4 regions of the Neomoorella glycerini genome follow, and region 1 is predicted to be linked to each of the others. Evidence: riboswitches for the same ligand, from Rfam matches in the RefSeq annotation. Region 1 holds a riboswitch; each other region holds the start of a gene.
The links. A riboswitch is a leader RNA that binds a small molecule or an ion and turns the genes downstream of it on or off. The one in region 1 is predicted to bind cyclic di-GMP.

Region 1 (7,331 bases):
GTAGCTGGGGAGCCGGGGGAACGGCGGCGATACTAGTTAAGGCCCTGCAGCGGGAACAAGAGGCAGTAGTCCGCGAGGCGATTATGGGTTCCCTGCTTTTATGCGACGCCGGAGAGGTAGTGCAAGAAGTCGCGCCCCTGCTTAAAAGCGATGATCCCACCTCCAGGAGCCTGGCCCTGGAAATTTTAACGTGCAAGGTTGAGGATAGGGCCGCCGGGGTTCTGGAGCAGCTGCTGCAGGACGGCGACCGGGACGTGCGCGTCCTGGCGGTCCATGTGCTGGGCAGGAGCAGGTATAGCGGCAGCCTGGACTTGCTCAGGCAGGTCGTGCAGCGGGAGGAGGATATTAACGTCGCCTGCGCGGCGCTGGAATATATCGGCGAACTGGGGAGGCCGGGAGACAGGCCCCTGGTTGAGAGCTGCAGGCAGCGTTTCCGGCACCCCTACATGGAATTTATAGCTACAAAAACTTTGCAACAGTTACAGGCCAGCATGGAGAGCCAGCAGGTAGAGGGTGAAGAATACCTGAATGAACCGGTCTGAGTTCGAGAAGATAAGGGAATACATCTACCGGGAGACGGGCATTTATTTTGAAGACGAAAAGAAGTATTACGTAGAAAAACGCATCCAACAGCAGATGGAAAAACACGGCATGCGGGACTTTACGGCTTACCTGGCAGCCCTGCGCTTTGATGCCGCGGGTAAGATGCGGCAGGAACTTTTAAACGCCCTTACCGTAAATGAAACCTATTTCTTCCGCGAGTACGACCAGTTAAAATGCCTGGCGGAAGAGGTGATATCTCTCTGGGCCGGCAACGGCGGGAGGCGGCGGGGCGTGAAGATCTGGTGTGCCGGCTGCTCTTCCGGGGAAGAAGCCTATACCCTGGCCATCATCATGCAGGAGATGGCTGCCGGCATGGCCTGGGAAATCCACGCCACCGATATAAATACGGAAGTCCTGGGCAGGGCGGAAAGGGGCGTATATAACTATTATGCCATCAGGCAGGTACCCCTTGCTTATTTAGACCGGTATTTCACCCGCCTGGGGGATAACTATGCTGTGAAGTCCATTTTAAAGTCCCGCATTAAATTTTATCAGGTTAACCTGGTTGATGACGCGGCCATGCAGGTCATGCGCAATTACCATGCCATATTTTGCCGCAATGTCTTGATCTATTTTGATGACATTTCCCGGCGGCGGGTGGCCCTCCATTTTTACCAGACCCTGGAACCGGGCGGGTATATTTTTCTCGGCCATTCCGAATCCATGAGCCGCATCACCACCTTGTTCAAACCAGTCAGGTTTAACAACGCGATAATTTATCAAAAGTAAGACCCTGGAGGCGTCGGCGTTGGTCAAGGTCTTGATTGTGGACGATTCCAGTGCCGTGCGGGCGTACCACGCGGCAGTGCTGCAGGGCTGCGGCTTTGCAGTAGACGTTGCCGCTAACGGTTATGAGGGCCTGGAGAAGATCTGCGCTGCAGATTATGATGTGCTGCTGGTCGACGTAAATATGCCATCCATGCACGGGTACGAACTGGTCAAGGAGATCCGGAAGACGGAGCGAGGTCAATCTATGGGTATTATTATGATCTCTACCGAAGCCGGCCCTCACGACCGGCTGGCGGCCTATAAAGCCGGGGCGGATCTTTACCTCGTTAAGCCCGTAGACCCTGAGGAACTTAAAAAAACTTGCCTGCACCTTGCCGGTTTAAAGGGTGGCACTTATCATGAGGGAACTTCTTAATTCCGGGCGGGAAAATGCATTAAAGCTCGGCCCCAATGAGCTGTGCGGCCGGGATGCCTGGCCCCTGTTATATAACCTGGAACAAAAGGGCTGGCTGGAAAGAATAGGGCTGAAAAGTAAAGGGGGGCAAATTGTTGAAATGGAGATTATCCTGGCGGATGAAGCCCCCCGGGAAGAGGTGCGGCGGTTCCTGGATGATTTTCAAAGGGGCGCGGGCGGCGGCCCGGAAGAAACGGGAACCGGGATCGATATTGCCAGAAGCTGGTCCGGGGCTAAGACCGTCAGGGTAGAGCAGGAGAAAATAAACAGGCTCCTGTCCCTGGCGGGAGAATTGATCATTAACAGCAACGGCTTGGTTTACCTGATCCGGAGGCTGGAAAATCTGGGTATACCCGTAGAGGTTATCCGGGAATTAAAAGACTACCAGGCGTCCCTTACCCGCACCAGCTGGGGCCTTCAAGATACGGTAATGGAAATGCGCCTGATGCCGGTAGGGCTGGTTTTTGAACGCTTCCGGCGGGTGATCCGGGAACTGGGGCATGACCTGGGAAAGAAAGCGCGTTTAAAGACCCGGGGAGATAAGGTGACCATCGACCGCAATGTAGCCGCGGCCATATATGAACCCCTCCTGCACCTGGTGCGCAATGCCCTGGACCATGGCCTGGAGCTCCCCCCGGAACGCCTGGCCGCGGGTAAGGAGGAAGAAGGAGAAATAGAGCTTGCCGCCTGGAAAAGGGGGGAGCGCGTGGTTATTACTGTAAAGGATGACGGCAGGGGCATTGACGAGGGGGCGTTGAAGTCTAAGGCCCTGCGGCTGGGCCTGATCAGCGAAGAGCAGGCGGGGAAGATGAGTTACCAGGAAGCCCTGGAACTGGTCTTTCACCCGGGTTTCAGCACCAGGGAAGTCGCCGGTGAAATATCCGGGCGCGGGGTAGGAATGGATGTGGTGCGGGAGACAGTCCGGGGTTTGGGAGGCAAGGTAAGCATCTGGAGCCAGCCCGGCCAGGGGACGGAAACCAGGCTGGAAATACCGGTTACAATGAGTGTTACTAAAATATTGCTGCTGGAGTGCGGTGGCCTTTATGGTATACCTGTGGGAGAAATTAAAGAGATAGTCAGGGTCAAGATAGATCAAATCCATCACTTGAAAAATAAAGAAGTCGTGGCCCTTAGGGATAAGCTGTATCCCCTCCTGCGTCTCGGCCGGTTGCTTGGGAGCGGGGAGGCAGGAAACAGGGAGGCAGACGAAATGGTGCTGGTGGTGCTCCTGGGAGGGTTGACGATAGAAGTGGGGAGAATCATCGGCGAGCAGGATGTGGTGCTCAAGAATTTACCGTCCCAACTGGCAGGAATTAGCCTGTTCAGCGGTGCGGCGGTGCTGGGCAGCGGTGAAATCGCCCTGATTTTGAATGGCGGCGTGCTGGGAGGAATGGTGTAAAGATGGCCGCGGACTTAAGGCAGGTATTTTTAGAAGAGGCCCGGGAACAGCTCGATCAGCTGGAGCAGCTTCTCCTGGAACTCGATGCAGGGAAAAGCATAACCCTGGATGCCATTTTCCGGATCGTCCATACTCTCAAAGGTTCAGCAGCCTGCATGGGATTAAAAGATATCGCCGACTTTGCCCACAAAATGGAGAACCTGCTGGATAAGATCAGGCAGGGCAAAGCGGTAATAAGCGAGAATACCTGCCGGCTGCTGCTGCAGTCGAGCGACGTCCTGCGCTCCCTCATATTCGCAGTCGCTGAAGGCGGGGACGCCACTCCACTTTGCCATAATGAGCAGCTGGCCGCAGAGCTGGAGCTGGTACAAGGTGAGGCAGGCAGGAGCACCGGCAGGTTCCTGGTCGATGTAGTGCTTGACCGCACCTCCGAGATGCGGGGAGCCAGGAGTTTTGTCATCCTCAAGAGATTGGAGGAGATGGGAGAGCTCAAGTATGCTATTCCCAGTCCGGAAGAACTCATAAGTGAAAGAATAGTACCGGATACCATGGTGGCGGTTATAGATAGCGAGGCAGGGGAACGTGAATTGTACGAATGTATTGAAGGTTACCCGGATATAGTAACGGTCGATGTCCGGCACGTGATAGAAATAGACGGTACTGGCTGGCCGGCGAAGATAGCCAGGGCCCGGGAACTGGCTTCCCGGGGGAAAAAGGTAGCCCTTGAGTTTACAGGGGACAAATTGCACCTTGATCTGGAAGCGCTTGAAGCCATGGCTGCAGCTTTAACCGCCGGGTGGTTCCTCTGGGCCCGGGACCCGGTTGCGCGCCGGGTCCTCCGCAAGCTGGCTCTGTGGCATGTTTAGCCGGGAAGAGATTGAGGAGGTAAAGTTTTAATGTCATCCCTGCCAACTGTTTGCCTGGACGACAAAGGCCGGGTTAGATTGCCGGCAAGAATAAGGAAATTACTGGACTGGCGGCCGGGTGATTATTTAGCAATTACCCTGGTAGGCGATGAGGTGCAAATAAAAAAGGAAATTTTTCCGGGACAGCTCCGGCAAGGGAAGGGTAAGGATTGTTTTATAAAAATTTAAAGTAGCGGTCTGATGCTCGTCCTGCCGGAGTATAGGTCCAGCTCTAAATGCCGGTTATAAAGGGGGAAGGAGCTTTCTTCCCTCACGTTAATGAGTGTTCCATTTGTCGTTAATTTTACCCTGGATCCCCTCCTGGTGATACCTGCCGATAAACCGTCCAGCAGCCGGAAGAGGCGGTACATGGGCAACAGGTAGAGGGGATAATCTTCCGGCAGGTCATTTTCTTCGTGGTGGTGATATTTTATAAGATTGACGGTCCTCTCATCTATGTTGTAGATCCCCCTGGCCAGGGAAGCGCTGCGAAAGGCGTGCAGGTAGCCGGGCTCAAAAGCTTCCCGCGGGTCCACCACATCCCCCGGTTGCAGGTAGGGCTGCACCTTGGCCAAGTCGTGGAATATCGCTGCCTGCACCAGGATATCTTTATCTACCCCCGGCAGCTCGGTGAGGCCCTGCTTGGAGAGTTCGGCTATCAGGCGCAGGATATTTATTACATGCCGGTACACGCCTTCCCGGATCACGCCGGTGACTTTTATCTTCCCGCTTAAGGCGTCATATTCATCCATGTATTCCACAATGGCCCGCAACCTGACCTCCACCCGCTGGTCAGGCAGCAGCGTGGCCAGCGCCAGCTCGGCCTCCTGCTGGGCATATTTGACCTTTTCCACGAGCTGCTGCTCTGTTGTTACATCGACAAAAATCGCCAGGTACCCGGGCGCCTTTTCCTTGCCGGATTTGACCACCCACAATTTATAACTGCGGTTGTTGGCCCTGACAGTTTTCGTTTCACTATTATTGGCCATGCTCATTAACTCGCCGCAGTTTAAAGATGCGTCTTTCATTAGCCGGGCCGCCAGGGAATTGAGATGCTAGATCTCGCCTTTGGGGTTTAAAAAGGCCAGCCCCACCGGTGCCTCCGCAATTACTACATTAATCAACTCCTCAAGCACCAGGCGCATTTCCTGTTCCCTGGCGTGGCTTTCCAGGGCCCTGGCCAGGAGCCCTTCAACAGAAAACTCCTTTCGGCAACTCGGCTCCCGCTCTGGTCCTTTTTAACTCCCTCCCCCGGGCTGCCAGGGAACCCGTACCCGGCTGCCGCCGGCCTTCTCCGTACTTAAATAAAAAACCAGGCTACCGCCTTCCTTTTGACTGCGCCTGGTACTACCCAGCGGCTTCCTACCGGCAGCCCGGCTGCCATATCTCAAAGATGAGACCCAGGCCCGTGGCTTTGCGTCCCCGTCTTTCGAGCGGGTTTGCCCTTGGCGGTAGAGAAAACTTGTTTTTTAATTGTTGCACTTTCATATTAGCTTTACCAGATCCCTTTGTCAAGTGAGGTCTAGACAAGTCTAAACAAGTCTAAAGCGGGATACCCTGGCTTTATAATGGCAAGCCGGGATAGGCCTGTGCAAATTTATTGACGGTACCAAATATAATGGATTTATCAGCGCCGGCAGGAAAATGGTAATGGGCATTGAATAAATTTAAGTTTAAGTTAGAACCTCTGTGTAGGGACATTGTTATTAAGTAGTTGGGGAGGAAATATTTATGGAGTTAAACGTAACCAGGGATAAGCTGGAAGAATTGGTACAGGAGCTGGCGGCCGGGAGCAGGACGCAAAGGCTGTGGCATAATTTTTTGTCGACAGCCCTCGCGGTTAATAGAGATAAAAAGCAGCTGGAACAGCTCAAGGAGACCCTGGGATTACTATTTGCGGAGATCGGTGAGCAGTCCTTTACAGAAAAGCTGAGAGCTGTAGCCGACCGAAATCCCGCGCTGCCTGTTGCCGAACTGCTCTCTACTGCTGTCCAGGTGTGCGGGGAGATCCGTAAAGAAAACGAACAGACTATCAACAATCTTCGCCAGATGCTGCCCGAACTGGCCACCCCTATAATCCGCATCTGGACAGATATGTTGCTGGTGGCCTTGATCGGCAACCTGGACAGCCAGTGGGCGCAAAGTATTGCCGAGAGGCTATTGGATCGAGTGAGTGTTACCAGAACTAAAGTGGTGCTGGTCGATGTGACGGGAGTTCCCATGATTGATACGGTCGTGGGCGGCTTTTTAATAGAAATGTTCAATGCCATCAGATTTTTGGGGGCCGAGGTTATCTTAACAGGCATCAAACCGGAAGTAGCCCATACCCTGGTGAAACTGGGGGTAGACTTTCGCATGGTGACTATTGCCCGCGATCTGGAAGACGCCCTCAGGAAAGGGATTGCCATCATAGCGGATGAAAAGAAAAGGCGCAGGCAGCTGGCCCGGGTAATAACTGGTAACAAAGAGAGTGAAGGCGATGAAGAAATTGATATCTAACGCCAGGAGTTCCAGAGTCGTACCGGTCATCTCCCTGGGGGAGTTTTTACTGGTACCGATCCAGATTGACCTGGACGACAGGACGGTGGGCCTGCTTCAGCAACAAATATTGGAAGAATTAGAAAACACCAGGGCCCAGGCAGTTATTATAGATGTACGCATGGTTGATGTGATAGATAGCTACATTTCATACACAATTTCCGAGACGGCGGCCATGGCGCGTTTAATGGGATGCCGCACGGTACTATGCGGTATTCAACCTCCAGTGGCTTTAACCCTGGCCCAGATGGGGGTAATGTTACAGGATATTATCGTTGCCCGGGACCTGGAGCACGCCCTGCTTGTAGCGGGCAGCCAGTCAGGAGTTGGGTAAGCAGTGCTTTACAAAAATGAGCATGAAAATGTTGATATCGACAGGGTCTTTAACAGCCCGGCGGAAGAGTATGACGTGTTTATCCGTATCGCCAGGGAGGAAGATATTGCCGTAGCCCGGCAAATGGCCAAACAGCTGGCCCAGGAGGCCGGGTTTTCCCTGGCCGATATTACAAAGATAGCCACGGCCGTTTCCGAACTGGCGCGCAATATCTACCGCTATGCCGGGCAGGGCCGGATTATGATCAAAAAACTGCTGAATGAAAGGGAGGGACCGTATTTAGAAGTAATAGCCTCCGACCGTGGACCGGGTATTGCAGAAATTGAGCTGGTCATGACTAAAGGCTACACTACATATGAACGCAGCCTG
Region 2 (7,331 bases), 1.2 Mb from region 1:
TTACTACCATTATACATTTAATTACCATAACCCGTCACTGATAAATAGTTACCAGGACCGGTGTATTATGGTAACTATACATAATATCCAATCAGAATATGGCAAGTTGCTGCATCGAGTACCGCCCTCACCTCCTTAAGTCCCGGGGCATAAAATAGAATGATACAGGGCTTACGGGGGAGGGAAGCAGGTTGAATAACATTAAGCCCGGAGATATCGTGGCGCGGAAAAAATACGGTAAAGATATCTTTTTCAAAGTAAAGTCGCTTATTATAACTGATGCAGGAGAAACTACTGCCATTTTGCGGGGACTGGATGTCAGGCTGGTAGCTGATGCCCCCCTGGAGGACCTGGAGCTGCAACCGGCCGAGGAAGTGCTGCGTTACCGCCACTGCGATATTCAAAAACACAGTCTTTGTTTCCGGCGGATTTTGCAGCGCCGGGAAGCCGAGAGGGAGGTTTTTTTATTGCGGGGTGAACGGCCGGGCCTGGGGGAAAGGGAGCTGGAAAAACAGGAAGGTGCCCCCGGTGATGGTTTTTTTGAGGTACCGGGCCGGGTGCTGCATATCGACGGTGACGAGGAATACCTGGATAAGTGCCTCCATGCCTATGAGCAGCTAAGAATACCGGCCCAGGGCGTGTGCTTGCCAGAAGAACAGCAGGCGGCTAAAGTGAAGGAGCTTTTAAAGGAATATACCCCCGATATTCTGGTCCTTACGGGTCATGATGGCCTGCTCAGGGAAAAAAATAATACTTTTGCCGATCTGGATAGCTACCGCCACTCAAAGTACTTTGTAGCGGCAGTAAGGGCAGCCAGAACTTTAAGACCTACCCATGATGACCTGGTTATTTTTGCCGGGGCCTGCCAGTCCCATTATGAAGCCCTGCTTAAAGCCGGAGCCACCTTTGCCAGTTCGCCCCGGCGGGTTTTAATTCATGCCTACGACCCGGTTTTTGTGGTGGAGCGGATTGCCTATAGTTCCATTGAAAAAACCCTGGGCCCCGCGGATATAATCAAAGATACCATCACCGGCAATGAAGGTATAGGTGGTATAGAGATTAAAGGTAAACTGCGCCTGGGTTATCCTATTTCCCCTTATTGAAAATATCTTAATAACAAAGGCGAAATTTATACCATTATTCCCCTTGACAATAAGTCGGCTCCTCTAGTAAAATAAACATTATGCCTTGACACCACCCCCTTGCTGTTGTATAATAAAGTATACGCGGAAAGAGGGTGGTCTTTTTTGACAGGTAAAGAAGTACTGGCAACTATCAGAGAGGACCTGGAGTCCCGGGTAGGCCAGAAGGTAAGACTAAGAGCCAACCGCGGGCGGAAAAAGATCCTGGAGAGGACCGGTATACTGGAAAAGACTTACCCCAACATCTTTGTGATCCGACTGGAAGAGCAGAAAAGCCCGGAACGCCGGATATCCTTCAGCTATACCGATGTCCTTACCAATACAGTAGAATTAATGGTTGAGGGTGAGAGCGGTATTAAAAAACTGGGTGCCAAACATTAAAGAGCTATCAGGCCAAACCTGATAGCTTTTTTGTATCCGCAATAATTGCATATTTTGGGTTCCCCCACCCCATACTAGCAGCAGTGGGACGGCAGCTGGCTGGCGCCCTGGGGGTAGAGCTGGCCGGAGTCCTGGTGGGGCAGGGGGTGGCCGGCCTGGCCCCTGAAGCCTGGGCTTACGGGGCGGACAAAGTTTACCTGGTTGAGGACCCCGTCCTGGGACCCTACCGCACGGCCCCCTATGCCCGGGCCCTGGTACAGCTGGTAAAGGAGTACAAACCGGAGGTCCTGCTGATGGGAGCCACCAGCCTGGGCCGGGACCTGGCGGGAGCCGTGGCCACCTCCCTGGGGACCGGCCTGACGGCCGATTGCACCAGTCTCACCATTGACCCGGAGACGCGCCTCCTGGAGCAGACCCGGCCGGCCTTTGGCGGTAATGTCATGGCCACCATCCTCTGCCACCGGCACCGGCCCCAGATGGCCACCGTCCGGCCGCGGGTCATGCCCATGCCGTCCCGCCAGGAGGGCCGCCGGGGAGAACTGGTCCGGGTGGATATGGCCTTCAATGAAGCCGAGGTCCGGGCTGAGGTTATAGAGGTCATCGAAGAAAAAAACAAAGCCGTCTACCTCGACCGGGCGGAGATCATTGTTGCCGGCGGCCGGGGCGTGGGGTCGAAGGAAAACTTCCGCCTCCTGGATGAACTAGCCGGGGTCCTGGGCGGCACCCTGGGCGCCTCGCGGGCGGCGGTGGAGGCCGGGTGGCTGCCCCCGGAGTACCAGGTGGGCCAAACAGGGACTACCGTGCGGCCGAAAGTCTATTTTGCCATCGGCATTTCCGGGGCCGTCCAACACCTGGTGGGCATGCAGACTTCAGACGTCATTGTGGCCATTAATAATGACTCGCAGGCCCCTATTTTTAAAGTAGCCACCTATGGAATAGTCGGCGATTTCCGGGAAGTGGTACCGGCTTTAACGGCGGAATTTCGCCGCCAGCTGGTACCGGGGCCTGGGTAGGCTGGAAAAGCAGCTCGGGGTGGGTATTAGCACTGGTTGATGTTAAGTTCGTATGGGGGCATTATGATGGCGCTAAGGTTTGAAGTCGTCATAGTGGGCGCCGGGCCGGCGGGGCTGGCGGCGGCCATCACCCTGGCCCGGGCCGGGGTGGAGGTAATTATCTTTGAGCGCGGCGAGCACCCGGGCAGCAAAAACGTCATGGGCGGGGTCCTTTACCGCCACCCCACCGCAACGATAGTTCCCGGGTTTTACCGGGAGGCCCCTTTAGAGCGGCCGGTAGTGGAGCAGCGCCTGTGGTTGCTGACCGATGCAGCGGCTCTCACCCTGGGTTATAAGAGTATGGCCTTTGCCGCCGAGCCTTACAACGCCTTTACCGTGCTCAGGGCCCGCTTTGACCGCTGGCTGGCGGAACAGGCCGTGGCGGCCGGGGCCCTGCTGATTAATGAAACCGTCGTCGAGGACCTCCTCTGGGAGAAGGACCGCGTCGTCGGGGTAAGGACTGGCCGGGCCGAGGGCGACGTCCGGGCGGAGGTAGTCATCCTGGCCGAGGGCGCCAATTCCCTTTTAACCCAGAAGGCCGGCCTGAAAAAGGACGGCATCAATACCAACCAGCTGGCCGTGGCCGTCAAAGAGATCATTGCCCTGCCCCGGGAAAAGATCGAGGACCGCTTTAACCTGGACGAAGGCCAGGGTTGCACCATTGAACTCCTTGGCGACGCTACTAAAGGCATGATGGGGACAGCCTTTATCTATACCAACAAGGATTCCCTCTCCGTGGGCGTGGGCGTCCTCCTGTCGAGCCTGGTCCGCCGCCGTTTGAACCCCAACGACCTCCTGGAGCACCTGAAAAGTCACCCCATGGTGCGGCGGCTGCTAGCCGGGGGTGAGAGCAAGGAATACCAGGGCCACCTGATTCCCGAAGGCGGCTACCGGGCCATTCCTAAACTCTATGGCAACGGCGTCCTGGTAGCCGGAGATGCCGCCATGCTGGTCAACGGGATTCACCGGGAAGGGTCGAATCTCGCCATGACCTCCGGCCTCCTGGCAGCGAAAACCATCCTGGCCGCCCGGGAAAAGGGCGACTACAGCGAGGCCAACCTGGCACCCTACCGGCAGATGCTGGCGGAGAGCTTTGTCTTGCAGGACTTGCAGAAATACCAGCGGGCCCCCTTTTTCTTTGACCAAAATCCCCACTTCTTTACCCTGTATCCGCAGCTCCTTTCCCGGGCCGCCAGGGAGTTCTTAACCGTCGATAATGTACCCAAGCGGGAAAAACAGAAGCGCATTTGGAGGGAAATTACGGCCGAACGCAGCCGTATACAACTGGCCGGGGACCTTTACCACCTCTGGAGGGTGATGGGCTGATGCGCCTGGAAGATAAGCTGTTCCTCAACCGTTACCAGACGGATAAGCACCCTCATTTAAGGATCAAGGACCGGGAGGTCTGCCGTCACTGTGACGGCAGACCCTGCACCTTTATCTGCCCGGCCCGGGTTTATGCCTGGAACGAAAAGGAAGAAAGGATTGAGACGGCCTATGAGGGCTGCGTGGAATGTGGCACCTGCCGCTACGGCTGCGCCCACGACAACATCGACTGGCGCAATCCCCGCGGCGGCTTCGGCATTCTGTATAAATATGGTTAAAACCAATACCTGGACTTACTTTATCTGTATGGGCACACTTACCAGGAAAACTAATATTATGTAGTATAAGCATACTCCTGGAGGTGGCCCTATGACCATCGAGCAGATAATCAAGCTCCTCAACCTGGACCTGTCCTGGGAATACGCCGCCATGATCCAGTACATCCAGCACGCCAGCATGCTTACTGGCCCCCAGTATTTTGCCATTATCGATGAAGAGCTCCAGCATGCCCAGGATGAGCACGACCATGCCGTAAAGCTGAGTGACAAGATCCAGTACCTGGGCGGCATCCCCACGGTCCAGGTGCAGGAAATCAAGACTTCCCTCAATAACGTGGAAATGCTGCGCCAGGACCTGGAGGCCGAGTATGACGCCCTGAACCGCTACCTGCAGCGCATTGAGCAACTGGAAGCCTTGAAATTGTATGACGTCGCCCAGGTCATCAGGGAAATAGCCCTGGTGGAGCAGGGACACATTATCGACCTGGAAAAGTCCCTGGGCATCCAGAAGGTAAGATAACATATTTTGACCCCACGGCCCAGGACTCGACCTGTAGCCCTGTCGAGGATAACGTCTCCGCAGCCTCAGCGTCCGGCCCCTGGAAGACCCGCGCCTCTGGCAACCGCAGCAGGGGTAAATTGACATTACTTTTACCTAAAGGGAAGGAATTTGTTGAGCGAGGTCGAATATAAAAATATTATAGCAACTGGATTGGAGGATAATACCTGTGCTGGCAAAGGGCATAACAAAAATTAACATAAAAAACAAAAATAGCCAATGGGGGGGGGGGGGATTATATGCCTTTATTGTAAATATTTGGAAAGAAACTCCCCCTCTATTAGCCTCCTTAAAATTACTGCAAATAACATTCCTCCCAACCCATCCAGTGCTACCTTTCATAACGCCTCCGGGAACCAGAATTTCCTTGTAATTTTCGGGAAAAAGTGTCCAGTGGCCGCTGGACTGCCGTCACCATTCCTTCTACTCCGCCCCCCAGAGTTCCCAAAGAGATATCTTTCTCTTATGCCAATAGCTTAAAGTGTTTAAGGGCAAACCACTCGAAAGGGTGGGACGCAAAGCCATGGGTCTGTAGCCACTATGCTGGTATGACTGCCAGGCTGCCACTTTAAAGTCGGTTTTTAATTTTACCTGAACTTTTAAAGGGCAGCCATGCAAATTGCTCGTGGCTGCCTTTATTATTTCTAGATGGAACGAAGGCTGGGGGGCGGGTTTAGTGCAAAGGGATACGGTTACTAAAATTTTACTGGAGATTCGGGAATACTGGCCGGTACTGTACTTTCACTCGGCTGCGGTGGCCAACTTTGCCTTAAGGATAGCCATGGACCTGGGAATAGAAGCCCGTCATTGCCGGGACGTGTTGAGGGGTGCCCTCTTGCATGATGCCGGAAAAATACATGTACGTTTGGAGATATTGACGAAACCGGGGCCACTGACAGAGGCGGAATGGGGGCAGATAAAAAAGCATACCGACTATGGAGCGGACTGGGTGGAGCAAAGAGGGGGCAACGATGAGGTGGTAGCAGTTATTCGCTACCATCATGAATGGTGGAATGGAAACGGTTATGCCGGCCTTAAATATGAACAGATCCCTTTGCTGGCCAGAATAGTAACAATTGCCGACGCCTTAGATGCCATGACGGCGTCGCGACCCTACCGTAAGGCGATTGCGGTTAGTGAAGCTCTGATGGAAATACATAGCGGGAAAGGATTGCAATTTGACCCGGACATATTAACTGTCTTAAGTCAAAAGGCCACCTACGAACCGGCAACCTACCAGGATCCCCGCCCCCTTGCCAGGCAAATCCAGGTAGAAAAAGAATGGCTCGCGAGGTTAATTAAGATTTACGGCGATCTTGCCCATCCTTTAGTAATTGCCCAAAGTCACTGGTTGGATAAGTTGATAGTAAGTATTTATAAGTTACAGGAAGGGAAAAGGGGGAAAAACCTCTCTTTAGGGGAGAAAGAGAAGCTTTAAACCTGGTTTAAAGCCAGAGCAGTAGAGGGGGGGTTCAGGTATGCAAGAGTGTAGCCAGTGTACCCGCAAGACCCCAAATCGTTCTTGTGTCGATTGCGATTATTTCATGAGTCCCGGCCCTTTACGCCGGAAGCCACCGGTGCCCATAGGCATTAGCCTGGTTGCCGCCGATGGAAAACGTTATGCTGGCCGTATTCTCGTATTGAATACCATGGAACTGGGCCTGGAAACACGAGCTCCCGTTCCCGGTCAATACCGGATTTATTTAAAGCAGCATCTTAGCCTGGATGTAGCAGGGGTACCGACCAAGGGCAAGGGTAACATCCACCTCTTTGATATCATAGCCGTTTACCGGGGTGAGGAAACAGCCAGCCGTCTGGGTAATGAAGAATACCGTTTACTGACGGGTAGTACTGGGGACTTCATTGAGCAAGTATCGCAATTAGTTCCCGCCCATTTACAGGACCTGGTTAAAGAACGACTACTTGCCGAGTTAGAAAGCTCGGAGATTTTCAATGCCATGCGGTTGGGCAAGGTAATGCGTTACGAAAAGGGGCGTTTTCGCCATCTGACAGGACAGGCTGACCTGGAACTGCCCCTGCCGGCAATAGAAAATTTAATGCGCCAGGCAATACACCGGGGAACCCACTGCCGGGAAGTGATAGTAAGTGATGACGGTAAAAGGATTTTTGACCTGCACGGTATACCCCTTGACTCCCGGGCAGGGGGCCTGCTGGCCTTTGATCTTACCGAAATTATTGAAAAGGAAAGGCAGATGCGCCGCCAGGAGATGCTGGCCTACCGGGAAGCCGTGGCTGCCGTCACCAATGGGCGCCTGCAGCTTTTGACTTCAGAAGAAATGGTAGCTGTGTTATCCCAGGGTAAGGAACTGGCAAGGGGAGTAGTTAACAAGGCTGCTGACATAGCTTCAGCTCGCAGCAAGTTATGCAGTTTGCTACCCGCGGCTTTTAGCGCCCGCGCGTACGGCATGACCTTATCTTTAACTGAGGCTTTGACCAATACATTAAAACATGCTACGGGTGGTGAATGGGTGGTCCGGCAGACGGATGAGGCCATCCGGATAATTATTCAAAACCAGGGCCAGGGAATTAAGATAAAAGATTTACCCAAAGCGGCTTTAATGCGACATTACTC
Region 3 (7,331 bases), 1.5 Mb from region 1:
TGATTTCCAGGGCGGCCAGTTCATTTAAGCGCCGGGCCAGGGGGCCGGTAAAACCCGGGGGCATGTGTTGTACAATTACTATCCCGGCCGGCAGGTCGCCGGGCAGGGCGGTCAGCACCTCCTGGAGGGCCGCCGGGCCTCCCGTGGAGGTGCCGAAGGCGACAACCTCTACCCGGCCCTGCCGGGGAGAAATAAAAGGTGCCGGGATAATTTCCCGGCAAGGTTTACCCCGGCAGAGACGCCCCACCTGTACCCTGGCCGCCGCCTTAATTTTTTCCGGCAGGATGCTGGCCAGTTCCTGTACGTCGCCGGGTTTTACCGGTTTCAGGACAAAATCTACGGCACCCAGCTCCAGGGCTTTAATGGTCACCTCAGCCCCGGCGGCCGTATGGGCGGAGAGCATGATGACGGCCACCGGATGGCTGGCCATGAGGCTTTTCAGTGTCGCCAGGCCGTCCATAACCGGCATTTCCAGGTCCAGGGTTACCACCTGCGGCTGCAGGGATGCCACTTTTTCCAGGGCTTCCTGGCCGTTACGGGCGTAACCCACCACCCGGATACCGGGATCGGCTTTTAAGATGTCCAGCAGCAGCCGCCGGCTAAAGGCGGAATCGTCGACGACCAGGACCTTAACTGGCCAGTTCACGGCTCGCCTCCACCCCCAGGTTATCCACCAGGCTGCGGACATCTAAGATGAGGGCCACACTGCCGTCGCCCATGATGGTGGCCCCGGCAATGCCCGGTATCTTGCCGATAAAATTCCCCAGGGATTTGATGACAATCTCCTGCTCGCCGATGAGGTTGTCGACAATAAAGCCGATCTGTTTTTCCGCCAGGCCGACTATAACTACGGCATAATTTTCTCCCGCCGGCACAGCCCTGGCCAGGCCCAGGGCCTGGCCCAGGTAAATGAGGGGCAGCACCCGGCCACGGACGACTACCACCTGCTGGCGGTGGACGCGTTGGACGTCGGCCGGGGTGATGGCGATAATTTCGACCACATTGGCCAGGGGGAAGGCATAAACCCGCCCGCCGACCTGGACCAGGAGGGAACGGTTGATGGCCAGGGTCAGGGGCAGCTTGATGGTGAAACACGTTCCCCTGCCGGGGGTGGTGCGGATGTCAATGGTGCCGTTGATCCTTTCAATATGGTTACGGACGATATCCATGCCCACGCCGCGGCCGGAAACATCGGTAACTTTCTCTGACGTCGAAAAGCCCGGCAGGAAGATGAGATCCAGGGCTTCCCGGGGACCCAGCCTGGCAGCCGCCTCCCGGCTGATCAGCCCTTTGGCCACCGCCCTGGCTTTTATCTTTTCCGGGTCCATGCCGGCGCCGTCGTCTTCTACGGTAATGACAATCTGGTTTTCCTGGTGGAAGGCCCGCAGGCGAACCGTGCCGTGACGGGGCTTGCCGGCCTTCAGCCTTGCTTCCGGCGCTTCAATACCGTGATCAATGGCGTTGCGCAGCAGGTGGATGAGGGGATCGCCGATTTCCTCGATAACCGTCCGGTCCAGCTCCGTTTCCCGGCCTTCAATAATAAAGTCGATCTCCTTGCCGGCCTTCCGGGCCAGGTCCCGGACCATGCGGGGGAAACGGTTGAAGACCTGGTCAATGGGGAACATGCGGGCCTTCATGATCTCTTCCTGGAGGTCGGAGGTAATGCGGCCAATGTGCAGGGAGACTTCCTCCAGGGTTTCCAGGAGTTCTTCGTTGCCCAGGCGGGCCTTCAACCCGTTGCCCACTTCGGCCAGGCGGGTGCGGTCAATGACCAGTTCGCCAACCAGGTTCATGAGGTTTTCCAGGCGCTGGACATCTACCCGGACTGTCTGGCTGACGCGTTGTTCCCCCGCCTTGCCATTAGCCCTGGCAGCAGGGACGCCGTTATCCTGGCCGGGGGCAGGGACTGCCGCTGCCGCCTCCTGGTCTTCCTCGAGGACAATGGGCCGCACCGTTACATCTTTGATTTCCGATATGGACTTGACGATATTGGCCAGGGTGTCGGCATCTTCCCGGCTGACAAAGGCCAGGGTAAAGGTATCATTAAATTTTTCGGCTTCCAGGTCCTGGGTGTGGGGGACGCTTTTGATGACCTCGCCGGCCTCCTTGAGGTTGTTGAAGACCAGGTAGGCCCGGGCCGACTTCATCTGGCAGCCTGCTTCGAGTTGCACCCGGATCTCATAGGCCTGGAAACCTTTCACTTGAGCCGCGCGGATGACATTCTGCTCAATGTCGTCGAGGGTGAGGGTTTCCCTGCCAGGTGCCTTGTCCCGGGAAGTGACTGCCGCCTGGCCGGCCAGGACGGCTTCCAGGCGGGTAACTATATCTCCCACCTCACCCTCATCCCCGTTGCCCGCAGCAATGCTGTCTTTTAGCGCTCGCAGCCTGTCCAGGCCAGCCAGGAGGATGTCAATGATCTCCCGGGAAACGGCGAGCTTCCCCTGGCGTAAGAGATCCAGGACGCTCTCCATGCGATGGGTAAGGGTGGCCAGACGGTTAAAGCCCATGGACGCAGAAGAACCCTTCAGGGTATGGGCCGCCCGGAAGATGGTGTTTAACAGGTCAAGATCATCGGGAGTTTGCTCCAGCTTGACAATGGCTTCATCCAGCTGCTGGAGCTGCTCCCCGGCTTCATCGAGGAAAATACCCAGGTACTGGGACATATCCAGCTCGCTCATCTGGTATCCACCCCGGCAGCTATTTCCTGCTGCAGCTGGCGCTGTTCGCTTTCCCTCAGCACCCGGTCCAGGTCCAGGAGGATAATCAGCCGCTCATTCCACTTGCCCACACCCTTAAGATAGGCCACATCAATGCCGCTGATTATAGGAGGCGGCGGCTCGATGCTGGCAGCCGGCAGGCGCAGGACTTCGGAAACGGAATCGACGATCATGCCCACCGTCACCTGGCCCAGCTCCACCACCATAATGCGGGTGTTATTCGTGAGCTCAGCCCGGGGCAGGTCAAAGCGTTTATGGAGGTCGATGACCGGGATGATGCGGCCGCGCAGGTTGATGACCCCTTCGATAAAGGCCGGGGTCCTGGGAATCTGGGTAATGCTCTGCATGCGGATGATTTCCTGAACGTGGTTAATATCAACGCCGTAAGTTTCACCGGCCAGCTGGAAGACTACCAGCTGAATTTCCGCTGCTGTTTCCGTGGCCATTAATATCCCACCCTTCTATTAACTCACAGGTAAATTCTGCATTGCAAGGCAAATTCCTCTGGGGGCAGGCATATTTTTATCCTCCGTTGGCCAGGCTAAAGTTACCGGGAATAAACCTGGCCTTTGCGACCTGGCGTTCAGGCCGTTTCCGGCCCTCCTGGTTATGAATTGATGAAGGGGTAGGGAATATAATATGACTCCTGAAGTCAAGTGCCGGGTGGCCAACTGCATCTACTGGCAGGATGGCGCTTGCCACGCCGACAGTATTACCGTAGCCGTCCAGGGGGCGCCGAATAACTCCAGCGCCCACAACGACCGCGATACCGAGTGCGAAACCTTCCAGGCCCGGGCATAGATTGGAAGTTAGAAGTGGAAGTTGGTAAACCGGCAGGTTGGAACGGCCCCGCTTAACTATTATAGCTTGAAACGGGCCACAGCCCTTTCGAGGTTGCCGGCGGCTGCCGCCAGCTGCTGGGCCGCCTGGTTGATCTGGTCTACTGCTGCCGTCTGCTCTTCCGTGGAGGCGGAAACCTGCTGGGTGCTGGCAGCCATCTCTTCAATACCGGCAGCTATACTTTCGACCCGGCCTTTGACCTGGCGGGAACCCTCATACATCTCTTCCGCCTTGCCGGCCACATTCTTGATCTTGCCGACCAGGGTCTGGATGGACTGGTCAATGGCGGCAAAGGCCATGCCCGTGCGGGTAACCACTTCCGTACCCTGGCGGACATCCCGGGAACCTTCGGCCATGCTGTTGACCACGCGCTCGGTCTCCCGCTGGATCTCCTGCACCAGGCCGACAATCTGCTTGGTGGCTTCGGCCGACTGCTCGGCCAGTTTCCGCACCTCGTCGGCCACGACGGCAAAGCCGCGTCCCTGTTCCCCGGCCCGGGCCGCTTCAATGGCCGCATTCAGGGCCAGGAGATTGGTCTGCTCGGCAATGCCGGAGATCACGCCTACAATCTGGCCAATCTGCTGGGAACGGGCTCCCAGCTCGCCCACCGCCTGGGCCAGGCTGTCCATGCGCTTGGAGATGGCCTCCATCTGGCGGGTAGCTTCGGCCACCGCCCGGGCACCTTCAGCGGCTTTAGCCGCAGCCTGGTCGGAGGCGGCCGCCATATCCTCGGTGTTGCGGTGGACTTCTTCCACCCTGGCCACCTGGGCGTCAGTCGCTGCCGCCGTCTCGCTGACCTGCTGGGCCTGGTCTTCGGCGCCTCTGGCCATTTCCTGGGTGGTGGCGGCCACCTGGCGGGCGGCATCCCCCAGTTCCTGGGACATGCGGGCCAGGTCCTGGCTGGCCGAGGCTACCTGGTTAGTCATATCCCGCACCTGGCCGATAACCTGGCGCAGGTTTTCTCCCATGGTGTTGAACGCGGCGGCCAGCTTGCCAACTTCATCTTTGGTGATAACATGAAGGGGTTCGGTGGTGAGATCACCGCCGGCGATCCGGGTAGCGTAGGCCGCCACCTGACCCAGGGACCTGCCGACCATCCGGCTGATAAACCACGCTACCAGCAGGCCCAGGAGCAGGGCCAGGAGCAAGCCGGTTACCAGCATTGCCTGGACCCGCTTGATGGCGGCCGTCAACTGGGTTTCGGCAAGGGCGTTCTTCTCGGTCATTCCTTTGGCCATGTGGTTGCCGATATTGTTGATATTATCCAGGGAAGCCCCCATCTGGAAGCTCAAAATGGGCAGGGCCGCCATGCGGTCTTCCCGGCTGGTGTTTACGATGCTGTTCTTGAAGGTATCAGTAAAACTCTTGGCAGCCTGGGTCATGGCCGCGAGATACCCGGCCACCTGGCTGTCGAGCTCTTGTTCTTCCAGCCGGGTCCGGGCATCATGGAAACGCTTCAGGGCATCGTCAAAGCCCAGGGCATGGGTCTGGGAACCGTTGATTATGTAATCGGTGGCCCGGCGGTAGGCATCCCAGACGGCATTGGTCATCTCGGTAAAGAGCATGTTCTGCTCATGGGCAAGGGTTACTTCCAGGGAAAGCCGGTCTACCTGCTGGAGTTCAAAATTGACATAAACTACCACGGCGACAAATATGGCGATGATAAGGATAAAGCCGGCTGTTAATTTAGTCCCCAGCCGCCAGCGGCTGAAAAAACCTGCCCGGGCCTTCCCCGGGCGGGGCACTCTGGCCGGCTCTTGATCTGCCGGTTGCCCTGCCCGGCCTTTTTTCTTGAATAAGTGCAAGCGCATAAAAGGAAACCCCCTCCTCCGGTTTGGTTTAATAAATAAATAAAAAAGGCTACCCCTGGGTAGCCCCGTCCCACCCGCGGCAACTGGCTGTCCTGGCCCGCAACCGGGCTTTAGACCCTGTAGCTTTGCGCCCCTGCCTTTCGGCAGGTTTGCCTTTTCGGGGAAATTTTGCTATTTTCGCCTTAATTATACCGCAGGAGGTCGCTATTATGCAAGATATACCATTTAAGAAGTTGAAGGCAGGAGATTGGCAGTTTTTTATTTGGTTTTTGCGGCCGGGGCGCTATTATCGTGTTTTTCCCCTTGAGCTATCAGTTCTGAGACGGTTACCAGTTCATAGCCTTTATCCCGCAACTCTTTAACCAGAAGCGGCAGGGCCACCAGGGTACCGGGGTGGCCTTCATGGAGGAGGATGATGCTGCCGTCCCGGACGTTAGCCATGACGCCCTGGACGATGGCCCTGGGACCAGGATTGGACCAGTCCTTAGGATCTACACTCCAGGTGACTATGGGGGTACCCAGCCTGGCTGCTGCCGCCAGCAAATTGGGCCCTATGGCGCCGTAAGGGGGGCGGAAATATTTTACCGGGCGGCCACTGATTTTCTCCAGGGCGGCAGCCGCCTGCCGGAGATCGGCCTCAGCTTCAGCCTGGGTCACCTTTCCCAGGTTGGCATGGCGCCAGGAGTGGCTGGCTGCTTCATGGCCGCCGTCCAGGGCTGCCCTGACCAGCTCCGGGTGGGCTTCGACCTGCCGCCCGACCATAAAGAAGGTGGCCGGGGTTCTGGTGGCTGCCAGGGCGGTTAAATAACGTTCAGTCCACCGGGGAAAGGGGCCGTCGTCAAAGGTCAGGGCCACCCGGTGGCCGGCCCCCGGCACCTGGCGCAGGGGCTGGACCCCCGAGCCGGGGTCCCCTGCAGGTGACGGCGGCCGGGACGGGGTTATCCCCGCCGCGTCCTTTACCGGTGCTGCCTGCGGGGAAAGCTGCTCCTGCAGGGGCTCCCCGGCCACCGGGGCGGGCGAACCCCCTCCCTGCTCCCCTGGCGGCACCGGTTTAAACGGGGTTATGGACAACCCCGGCTTGCCCCCGGCCAGCTGGTCAGGTCCGGCAAAAGGCGGCGAGGCCAGTGCCGGTCCGGTAACTCCAGCCTGCTGCCAGCCAGCACCACCAATGGTGGTAACAACTACCATTAAGGCAGCTATAGCCACCAGGTACCCCAGCCGCAGCAACGCTTCCGGCCAGGCGGCCCGCGGGTGCTTGCCAATCCTGGCCACCCAGGGCCAGTGCCCCACCACATATTTACCTGCCTGGCTCATACCGGTTCGCCCCTCTTGCCCGTTTTCCTCACGAAGTCCCTTCTACATTATTAGACGTTTTTCAGGGCCGTTAGTTCCGTAAATACGGCGTAAAATTGGTCGCTGCCAGCCTGCCATAATATGTCAGAATAGTAACCATAGCTTGCGGGGGAACGATTTCATAGCGGTAATAACGCTGGACATATGCCAGGGCTTGCATCAGCCCGGCCGTGCCGGCGGCGGCTTCCAGCTCCAGCCAGAACCTGGCTGCCCGGTTATAGACGGCCAGGCGGTAGGCCTGCTCATTACCATATTCCTCAAGGGATAAGTTAATAGGTTGAGCTGTCTGGCCCGCCAGGCGCTCGATCTCGGCCAGTTTGGCCTGGTAGAGGGCCGGGTCGCGCCGGCGGTAAAAAAGGAGAGTACTGTAATCGGCCAGGCCTTCATCAATCCAGGCCGCATGAAGGCTATCGTTCCCTACCAGGTTGTACCACCACTGGTGGGCGACTTCGTGGACAACGGTAGCAGGGCTATAACTTTTGCGGTTACTTAAAATAATAAAGCCCGGGTATTCCATGCCGGCCAGGTTGTCCAGGGGCACAAAAGCCAGGTGCAGGTAACTGTAAGGATAGGGTCCATAGGTTGCCTGGAAAAAGTCTAAAGCCTGGCC
Region 4 (7,331 bases), 1.6 Mb from region 1:
CGGTGGAATAACTATTTCCGCCGCCTCATTATAGATGGGCTCCTTGCCGATATACCGTTCCAGGATGAAACGCGGCGCCCTGCCTTTCCTGAAACCCGGGATATTTACCTGCTTGACCAGGCGGCGGTAAGCTTGATCCAGGGCTTTCTGCACCCGGGGGGCTTCCACTTCAACTTCCAGAAGTACCTGGTGCTTATCTAACTTCTCGACGGTTGCCTTCATTACTTACTTGCTCCTCCCTGCTCCCGACTACTGGACGCCATTCATTATGACCATCCATTTAGCTTAAAATACTATCAGGCTTTTATTTCGCCGCTTTGCCTGCCTTTTCCTGCCGCCCTTATTAAAAAATAAGCCAGGAGAATAACACCTCGGACAGGTAAATACCCCATCCGAGGTTGCCCGGGCCAAAAATATGGAGCGGAAGACGGGATTTGAACCCGCAACCCTCGCCTTGGCAAGGCGATGCTCTACCGCTGAGCTACTTCCGCCCGTTATTCAGGCACTACCACGCTTTCCGTAGCGATATCTTAGCAGATAGCCCCGCTTCTGTCAAGTTTTCTGCCGGCCGGCGTACGTGTCAAGATGTAGTAGGCAAAAAGAGACCTCACATAAAAATCCCATATATATCCAACACCTTTTCCGGCTCCGGAGTATTGTGCAGTAATTCTCTGCGCCTGTCAAGGTTAAAGCCTGCGGCCGCCTACGGCGACCTTGACAGGCTTCGCGAATTACTGCCTGCTCTAATTAAGCCGGAAAAGGGGTTAGAATATAGCTCCACTAATTCTTGTTAGTTGCCTCAAGGTATATTTAACCCAATCTGTTCCCGCCTCAGGGCCAACAAGGGCTGGTACTCTCTTCCTTAACCATGCTTCTACGTCTTCTTTAACTATCTTCTTTTCTTTTATTACTTTAACGGGATTCTTTTCTACTTGTGGCATCTTCTTTTCTAGCCATGCGGCTAATTCTCCATTGGCTTTGAGCATAAGTAATGCTACCATGGCCGTTGCTCCTGCTTCGCTCCAGCTCATTCCCCTCTTTTTCATGCGAATGGCTATTTTTTTGTCTACTGTTGTTTCGGCTACGCCCATCCCGTATAACTTTAGCCCTTCCAGTTGTCGTGGTAACCGCAAGCGGTAATCTAACAGGTTATCGCGATATCTTTGACAGTAGTCATATACTTTTTGGCGTTGTTGCTTGTTTTTGCGGTTCGGTGCTTCTTCTATGAGTGCTTCCATGGTGTCCAAAAAGACCTGCTCTTGACCTTTGGCTAAAATCTCCATTAATCCTCGCGCTGTTTCGTTCCCATAAGCCTGCCTTATATCCCGGTGGAGGTGGTAGCGGTCCAATTGTACAATGGCTCCTGGTAACTGTTCTTTGGCTGTCTTCTGGATCCAGCTGGCTCCGTCGCCATTGACCACATATATTGTTTTTTCGTCTATCTCGTAGTACCTGGCTATTTCCGTGGTGAGGGCTTCCCAAAATTGTTCTCCATCTTCATAGATGCCCATTACTACCCGCGGGTTCTTGAGATGCCGGGCATTCCCTTTTTCTATCCACCCTTCGTATACTATTCCTACTTTTACTTCTATCCGCTCTTGCTTGCTCCTTTGCAGGGGAATCATTATGCCATCGGCTTCGATAAATAGTGCCGGTACTTTTTTCTTTTTGCCTTGGGGCTCTTCCCCGCTCACGAATAGCTTGTTGCGCAGGGCTTCTTGCAGTCCTTTTTGTTCCAGTCCATTTCGTTTTACTTCGCTATGGATGGTCATATGGCTTAATTGGCCCATCCCTGCTTCGGCCATTATTTCCGCTGCCTGCCTGAAGGGTAACCGGGTTGCCAGCGATACGGCTAATTTGAGCAGTCTTCCTGTCAGGCGCTTTCCTTGGCGTAAGTTCAGGGCTTCGTCTAACAGAAACCTTCCCTCGCCTCTTTTCTTTTTGCGCGTCGCTTTGACATATAGTCGGCGCTTAAAGGTTATATCCCCGTACAGGCAGGTGATTGTGCGGTAGCGGAAGCCAGCTATCCTATATCTCTTGGGTTTTGCTGGCATAAGGGCATCATCCAGGGCTTCCAGTACGGCTACCAATAATCGCCTGGCTATTTGCAGGATAACTTCTTCTAGAGTGTTGAAATTCTCGATACCATCTAATAAACTAAAGATGGTAGCGGTACTGGTATTACCGTTTACCATAAAGAGACCTCACTCCTTTTACGGTGTTTTTCTTCTTGTGAGGTCTCTTTTCTCTTTTTTGCTCCTTTTTCCTCCTGCCTACTGTAATTTTACACTAACGCCGGCCGGATGTCACCGGACTGTGACAATTTAACTCACCGGTCAGGTTGAAAAATCTCCCCATCAACCGCGGTAATCAGGCCTCTGCGCTCGTCTTCAATCTTTTGTAAAAGATTGTGAACCAGGATGTTAACCTGGCCTTCGATTAGCCTCAAGAGATAGTTTTTATAGGTTGCTGGCAAAGTCTTGTGGCGCAGGTAATCGTCCAGGAGGGCTTCCAGTACTTCCTGGTTAACGAGTTTATCCCGGCAGGTCATCAGACAATAAACCTCTGGTTTTATTCATTAAACCCTATACCCCTTCCTGGCATTCACGTGCGCGTAGCGCCGTCAATAGAAAACTCCCAAAAAAATAAAGGACAGCCTTTCACGCCAAAGGCCGCCCCCGTCTTGACGCTGGAACATATGGCAGCAAAAAATACCGGCAGCCTGGCGATCTTAGCCTTCAGGCCTTAGACCCATGGCTTTGCGCCCCCCCCTTTCGGCGGGGTTTGCCTTTAGCGGTAACCTTTTACGCTATTCGACATCTATGCCTTTCCCGAGTTCGACAGTTGCTAGGTGAATAATAAGCGCAACAGCTTGTTGCGCAAGGGTTTCAGGGATCGGCTTTTTGGGCGCGTGTTACTAGGGACCCTTTCTGGCCTTTGTTTCGACCGCGATTATTTGCGGCGGTTCCTTTATCCCAAGGGTCTTGAAGATATGCTGCTGTGGCGGGGTTGTTTCCGTCCTTTGGAGTACCCTGCCCTCAGGACCAACAAATTCGCCCAGGTGCATGCGTTCCAGGGTCTGGCGGATGTTCCGCCAGCTATCCTGCACTTTCGTTTCAGCTACCCGGATTAGGAGCAGTCCCAGCCAGCACAGGAGGACGTGAGCATGGATGCGGTCGCTCAGGCGATGATAGACCGGCCGCAGCTCTAAGGACTGCTTCATGGTGCGGAAGGCATCCTCTACCTCAAGCAGTTGCTTGTAGCCGAGGGCCACGTCTTCAGCACTTATGGTATCGTCCGAGGTTCTTAAAAGGTATTTGCCGTCCAGCTTCTCTTCAGCTTTCACCCTGGCCGCATCGATATAGGGTTGTCCCTTCTTGTCGGTCTTGAGATAGCGGCCATAAGTGGGATGGGCAATGAGCTGGCAGCAGGCTTTAGTATGGGGTTCGCCTTTGAGGTCCCCAATGGCCGCTAATTCTTCCTTGAGGCGGGCCAGGATTTTCTCCCGCTCCAGTCTGTCTTTTTCTGCTTCTTTAGGGTTACGTACCAGGATATATCGTACCCTTTTTTCGCCGTCGCCGACGATAACTTCTTTAACTTCAAGGTTATCCTTGACAGTTTTGTAACGGCCCGGCCGGGCAAGGGCCTCTGCCACCGTATCCTTGCCGCTGCGCATCTTTTCGCCGGCAATGTAGTGGCCGCCGGCGCGCTGGAGGTAACGAAGGTTGTCTTCCGAAGCAAAACCGCGGTCGACAACAGTAATGACCCGGCCCAGTTGCCAGCCCACCAGGTCCTTTTTGACTTGCTCGATTACCGCCATGTCGGCGGTGTTACCCGGCCAGACCCAGCAGCGTACCGGCAGGCCCTCCCTGGTGACAGCCAGGCCGATTACCACCTGGGGTAAATCCGGCCGGTGGTCCTTGGAGTTGCCTTTACGCCGAAGGTGCTGCTTATGGTCCTCCGGATTATCCTCCTCTTCCACTTCAAAGTAGGTGGAGGTGGTATCGAAGTACAGGAGATCGACTTCCAGGTTGAAGAGGTGGGCCACGGAGAAGAAGATATCCTTTTGCAGTTCTTCAGCAGCCTCCAGTAAGAAGTCCATGGCTCGGTAAAGGTTTTGCACCGGCACGTCCGGGAGGCCGGGAATGAAAACATCGTGGCTGACCCAATCCTCGGTCTTAAGTTTACTGGCCGGGTTCAAAGCCCGGTTGGCTACCATAGCGAAGATGGCTCGTTCTACCGGCGCCTGGAACTTACGTTTGGCCAGCAGCCCGGCTAAAACGCGGTTGATACCCAGCTGGTTCCAGAGCTCGTTTAACACCCAGGCGCCACCTATAGGCCGGCTGGAGACAAAAGTTAGGGGAGCGCTGCCGTTTAACTCTGCCTGGGTGCGTAAAGCCTCTTCCGGTCCCAAAAAACGCGTAATACTCTTTACCAGGCGGACCAGGGCTTCCCGGTCTACATCCTCTTCGCGGCCGAAGTTGAAGAGTACTTTGGCTTTCGGGTAGCCGGCCTTGGGGTCCCAGACGTTGTGGGCAAGCTGGATATAACGGACAACAGAGCCGTCCTTGTTTTTGCGGGAAATAGTTCTTATGTACATGTCTATATTATAGCGCATGTACTACATTACCATCAAGTTTTAATCCCGAAATCGTGTGCCTATGTGATTTTTGATTTTTGAGCTCTCCCAAGATCGGGAAACGTTGATTTATAAGGGTTCTTCATCTGAAAAGCAGTCATTTTTGCCTAGCAACTGTCGAACTCGGGCCTTTTTTCCTGCAAAATATGCCAATTTTTTGGGGCCAAAAAAATAACCCGGTGCAATCCGGGTGTGATAGGGTATATATTAAAAGGAGGTCAGAGGGCTTTGCTCGAGTTTATAATAGCACCCCGGCGTTATAATTGTATTAAGCCCTCTTTAAATTTTAATTAAACTTGAAGCTGCTAATATGGGAACCAGCCGGTGGGAATTTTTAACTACCAGGATGCTTGCCCCCGCTCCATGTTTGGCCAGGGCATATTCCAGAGCCGCGGCCACGGTGGCCATGGGCTTGATGTGGACCTGGCGGGTTATCTCCGGGTCTAACTGCGTTTCAGCAAAGATAATTTCATGGTCGCAGAGGATCTGGGCCGTAGCGTAGGCGCGGTGCATTCCCGGGCGGTCTATTTTCGCCGTCTTTAGTTCCCGCACCACCTCTGCCGGTGCCGCCTTGCTCAAGTACTTAAACATTGTTTCATTATAAATCCCTTCGGCCATGGGAGAGACGACGATTATCGTCCCGCCCTTTTTAACGCAGGGGTACTGAACCCCGTTGCCGGCTACTACCCCCAGGGCCTCGGCGGCAACATGGTACAGGTTATTATCTTTGGGATGGCCGGCAGCAACGATTACGATGTCTGCCGGTGTGGCAAAGCGGGCTTCATAAATCTTGCGCGCCGTACGCTCAATCAGGGTCTGGTGGGCCGCTTCCACCTCGCCGCAGATAACATCAATAATCTCTTCTTTTTCATTAACTACGGCGTTGATTAACAGGTCCAGGCCCGCCAGCCGGGCGACGTCATAGCCGAACTGGATAAAGGGGTTACCTTCTACCTTGCCCAGGCCGGTGTGCGGGTCGTCCAGGGTAGCCGGGGTATGGATGCTGCTGATAGTTTCACTTGAGGAAAGCCCCACGGCTATGGCCTTGCCGCCGCCGCTGTAGCCGGCAATGGGATGGGGTAAAATCGTGCCCAGGGCGATCTTGAGATCAGCTTCATAAAAATAGCGATTTACTAAGGCCGGGTAACCGCCCGGGGTCCGGCCCAGGTCGACCAATGGACTGGTATCGGAAAAATGATTAATCACCTTAATGCTGTCAACCTTACTCCCTACCATACTGGCAATCTCTCCGGGAGTGGCCGGGCGGTGGGAACCCGTGCCGACAATAACCGTAATATCCTCGTCTTTAATGCCAGCTTTACTCAACTCTGCAAATACTACTGGTAAAATCCATTTTTCGATATTGGGCCGGGAGGCGTCGGAAATGGCAATACTCACTTTCATCCCCGGGTGGACCAGTTGCCCGAGGGGCCTGGCACCCACGGGGCAGGCTAAAGCATTTTTGATTACCACGTCAACGTCAGGTAATGATGGCAATGATGGCGGCGGTTCCAGGAAACCAATGATATTTTGAGCTGGGACTTCAATGGATAAAAAACCGGGTCCGTAGGGCATTTGAATTTCCATAGACTTATCCCCTTTACTCCTTAGACTAATTTACTTAAATTGCTGTCTTGAGCTAAACTTTTTTGCAAAAAGTTTGCACCAGTTGATACGTGATAAAGTAGTTATCAGCATAATAAGGAGCCAATGTCAGTCTATATTTAACTATGCGCTCTCATCACTAAAATTCCTGCTGTTGATTTACTTTTTCTAGCAAAAAATTGCTATTAACCCGGGCAGCCTTGGCAGGCAAAATAAAAAAGCTGCCTGGCTGGCAGCCTGTTGCTAATGCTAATTGGTAAAACCCAATTGCGCCGGTAGTTTTTGCAAGAAAGAAGTAAAGATACCCAGGCCTTTCCTGGCCTCCGGATCGTTCAATTGCCGCAGCAAGCTCAATACTCCTTGCGGGGATTTATCCTTATTTTCTTTAACGGCCTCTTGCATAGCTACGATCATACCCATCACGAGCCTGTCTCCCTGGAGCATCTGTATCTGGTCCATCATGGCCACGGCATCAACTATCTGTTGTAGAACCCCGGTGACTACCCCGGCTGTTAACGAATCCTTCATAGCCTGGACCATTCTCCCAAGCTCCAGCAAGGTAGTCATCGTTCCCGTCTCCTGTAGCTCTCTAATTTCAGCGATTAAGCCGCGGAGGTTGCTACCGGCCCTGGCGACTTCCCGGAAGAGTTCCAGCATTTCCGGGCGGTTAAATTCATCGGCCATTTCACCGAGCCGGACTAAATTGGCAACCATATTCTGGATAACGGGCGGCTCCAGGGAATCCATACCGGCACTGACAAGGTCCAAAATTTCCCGCGCGCGCCCGGGTAGTTCCGGCTCCGTACTGGTAGTTCCCACGATTTTCCTGGCAGGTTGGGCCATCCTTCCTCACTCCCCCCTTATAAAATTCCCCGGGCAGATAACCAGTACATTTCGTTATAAGAGAGCTTGAACCAGTGCAACATCTCTGAGGGCGGTACCGGCTGCGGCGGTTGCTTGTAGTTAAAGGTGATATACGTGGCCTCGTTTAACCCGGTTTCTATGAAGCAAAAGGCCTTGCCGTTATAACGATGGGTAGCCGGCAGCCCCTTTAATTCACTGATTAAATTTTTTACCACCACGTCGG

Region 2: another riboswitch for cyclic di-GMP. It lies ahead of MGLY_RS06905 (HD domain-containing phosphohydrolase); the one in region 1 lies ahead of MGLY_RS00945 (HD domain-containing protein).
Region 3: another riboswitch for cyclic di-GMP. It lies ahead of MGLY_RS10900 (methyl-accepting chemotaxis protein); the one in region 1 lies ahead of MGLY_RS00945 (HD domain-containing protein).
Region 4: another riboswitch for cyclic di-GMP. It lies ahead of MGLY_RS08940 (hypothetical protein); the one in region 1 lies ahead of MGLY_RS00945 (HD domain-containing protein).

The regions. Positions count from the first base shown of each region.
Region 1 is NZ_CP046244.1:187,373-194,703, reverse strand. Features, by position in the region: gene MGLY_RS00975 (HEAT repeat domain-containing protein) at 1-542, shown strand, start outside; gene MGLY_RS00970 (CheR family methyltransferase) at 529-1,332, shown strand; gene MGLY_RS00965 (response regulator) at 1,352-1,747, shown strand; gene MGLY_RS00960 (chemotaxis protein CheA) at 1,731-3,185, shown strand; gene MGLY_RS00955 (Hpt domain-containing protein) at 3,188-4,051, shown strand; gene MGLY_RS00950 (AbrB/MazE/SpoVT family DNA-binding domain-containing protein) at 4,082-4,279, shown strand; gene MGLY_RS00945 (HD domain-containing protein) at 4,276-5,118, opposite strand; cyclic di-GMP riboswitch class I at 5,455-5,544, opposite strand; gene MGLY_RS00940 (STAS domain-containing protein) at 5,822-6,589, shown strand; gene MGLY_RS00935 (STAS domain-containing protein) at 6,570-6,962, shown strand; gene MGLY_RS00930 (anti-sigma regulatory factor) at 6,966-7,331, shown strand, end outside.
Region 2 is NZ_CP046244.1:1,368,789-1,376,119, forward strand. Features, by position in the region: gene yabG (sporulation peptidase YabG) at 192-1,103, shown strand; gene MGLY_RS06880 (Veg family protein) at 1,248-1,523, shown strand; partial or broken gene MGLY_RS06885 (electron transfer flavoprotein subunit alpha/FixB family protein) at 1,598-2,536, shown strand; gene MGLY_RS06890 (FAD-dependent oxidoreductase) at 2,603-3,901, shown strand; gene MGLY_RS06895 (ferredoxin family protein) at 3,901-4,179, shown strand; gene MGLY_RS06900 (ferritin-like domain-containing protein) at 4,271-4,699, shown strand; cyclic di-GMP riboswitch class I at 5,219-5,306, shown strand; gene MGLY_RS06905 (HD domain-containing phosphohydrolase) at 5,415-6,176, shown strand; gene MGLY_RS06910 (ATP-binding protein) at 6,217-7,331, shown strand, end outside.
Region 3 is NZ_CP046244.1:2,192,723-2,200,053, reverse strand. Features, by position in the region: gene MGLY_RS10920 (protein-glutamate methylesterase/protein-glutamine glutaminase) at 1-646, opposite strand, end outside; gene MGLY_RS10915 (chemotaxis protein CheA) at 630-2,678, opposite strand; gene MGLY_RS10910 (chemotaxis protein CheW) at 2,675-3,163, opposite strand; gene MGLY_RS10905 (DUF1540 domain-containing protein) at 3,357-3,518, shown strand; gene MGLY_RS10900 (methyl-accepting chemotaxis protein) at 3,578-5,368, opposite strand; cyclic di-GMP riboswitch class I at 5,444-5,532, opposite strand; gene MGLY_RS10895 (polysaccharide deacetylase family protein) at 5,627-6,682, opposite strand; gene MGLY_RS10890 (M1 family aminopeptidase) at 6,753-7,331, opposite strand, start outside.
Region 4 is NZ_CP046244.1:1,816,608-1,823,938, reverse strand. Features, by position in the region: gene tig (trigger factor) at 1-222, opposite strand, end outside; tRNA gene MGLY_RS08950 (tRNA-Gly) at 417-491, opposite strand; gene MGLY_RS08945 (ISLre2 family transposase) at 765-2,195, opposite strand; gene MGLY_RS08940 (hypothetical protein) at 2,330-2,551, opposite strand; cyclic di-GMP riboswitch class I at 2,714-2,799, opposite strand; gene MGLY_RS08935 (IS1634 family transposase) at 2,918-4,600, opposite strand; gene MGLY_RS08930 (nickel-dependent lactate racemase family protein) at 4,919-6,226, opposite strand; gene MGLY_RS08925 (helical membrane plugin domain-containing protein) at 6,494-7,087, opposite strand; gene MGLY_RS08920 (NAD(P)/FAD-dependent oxidoreductase) at 7,105-7,331, opposite strand, start outside.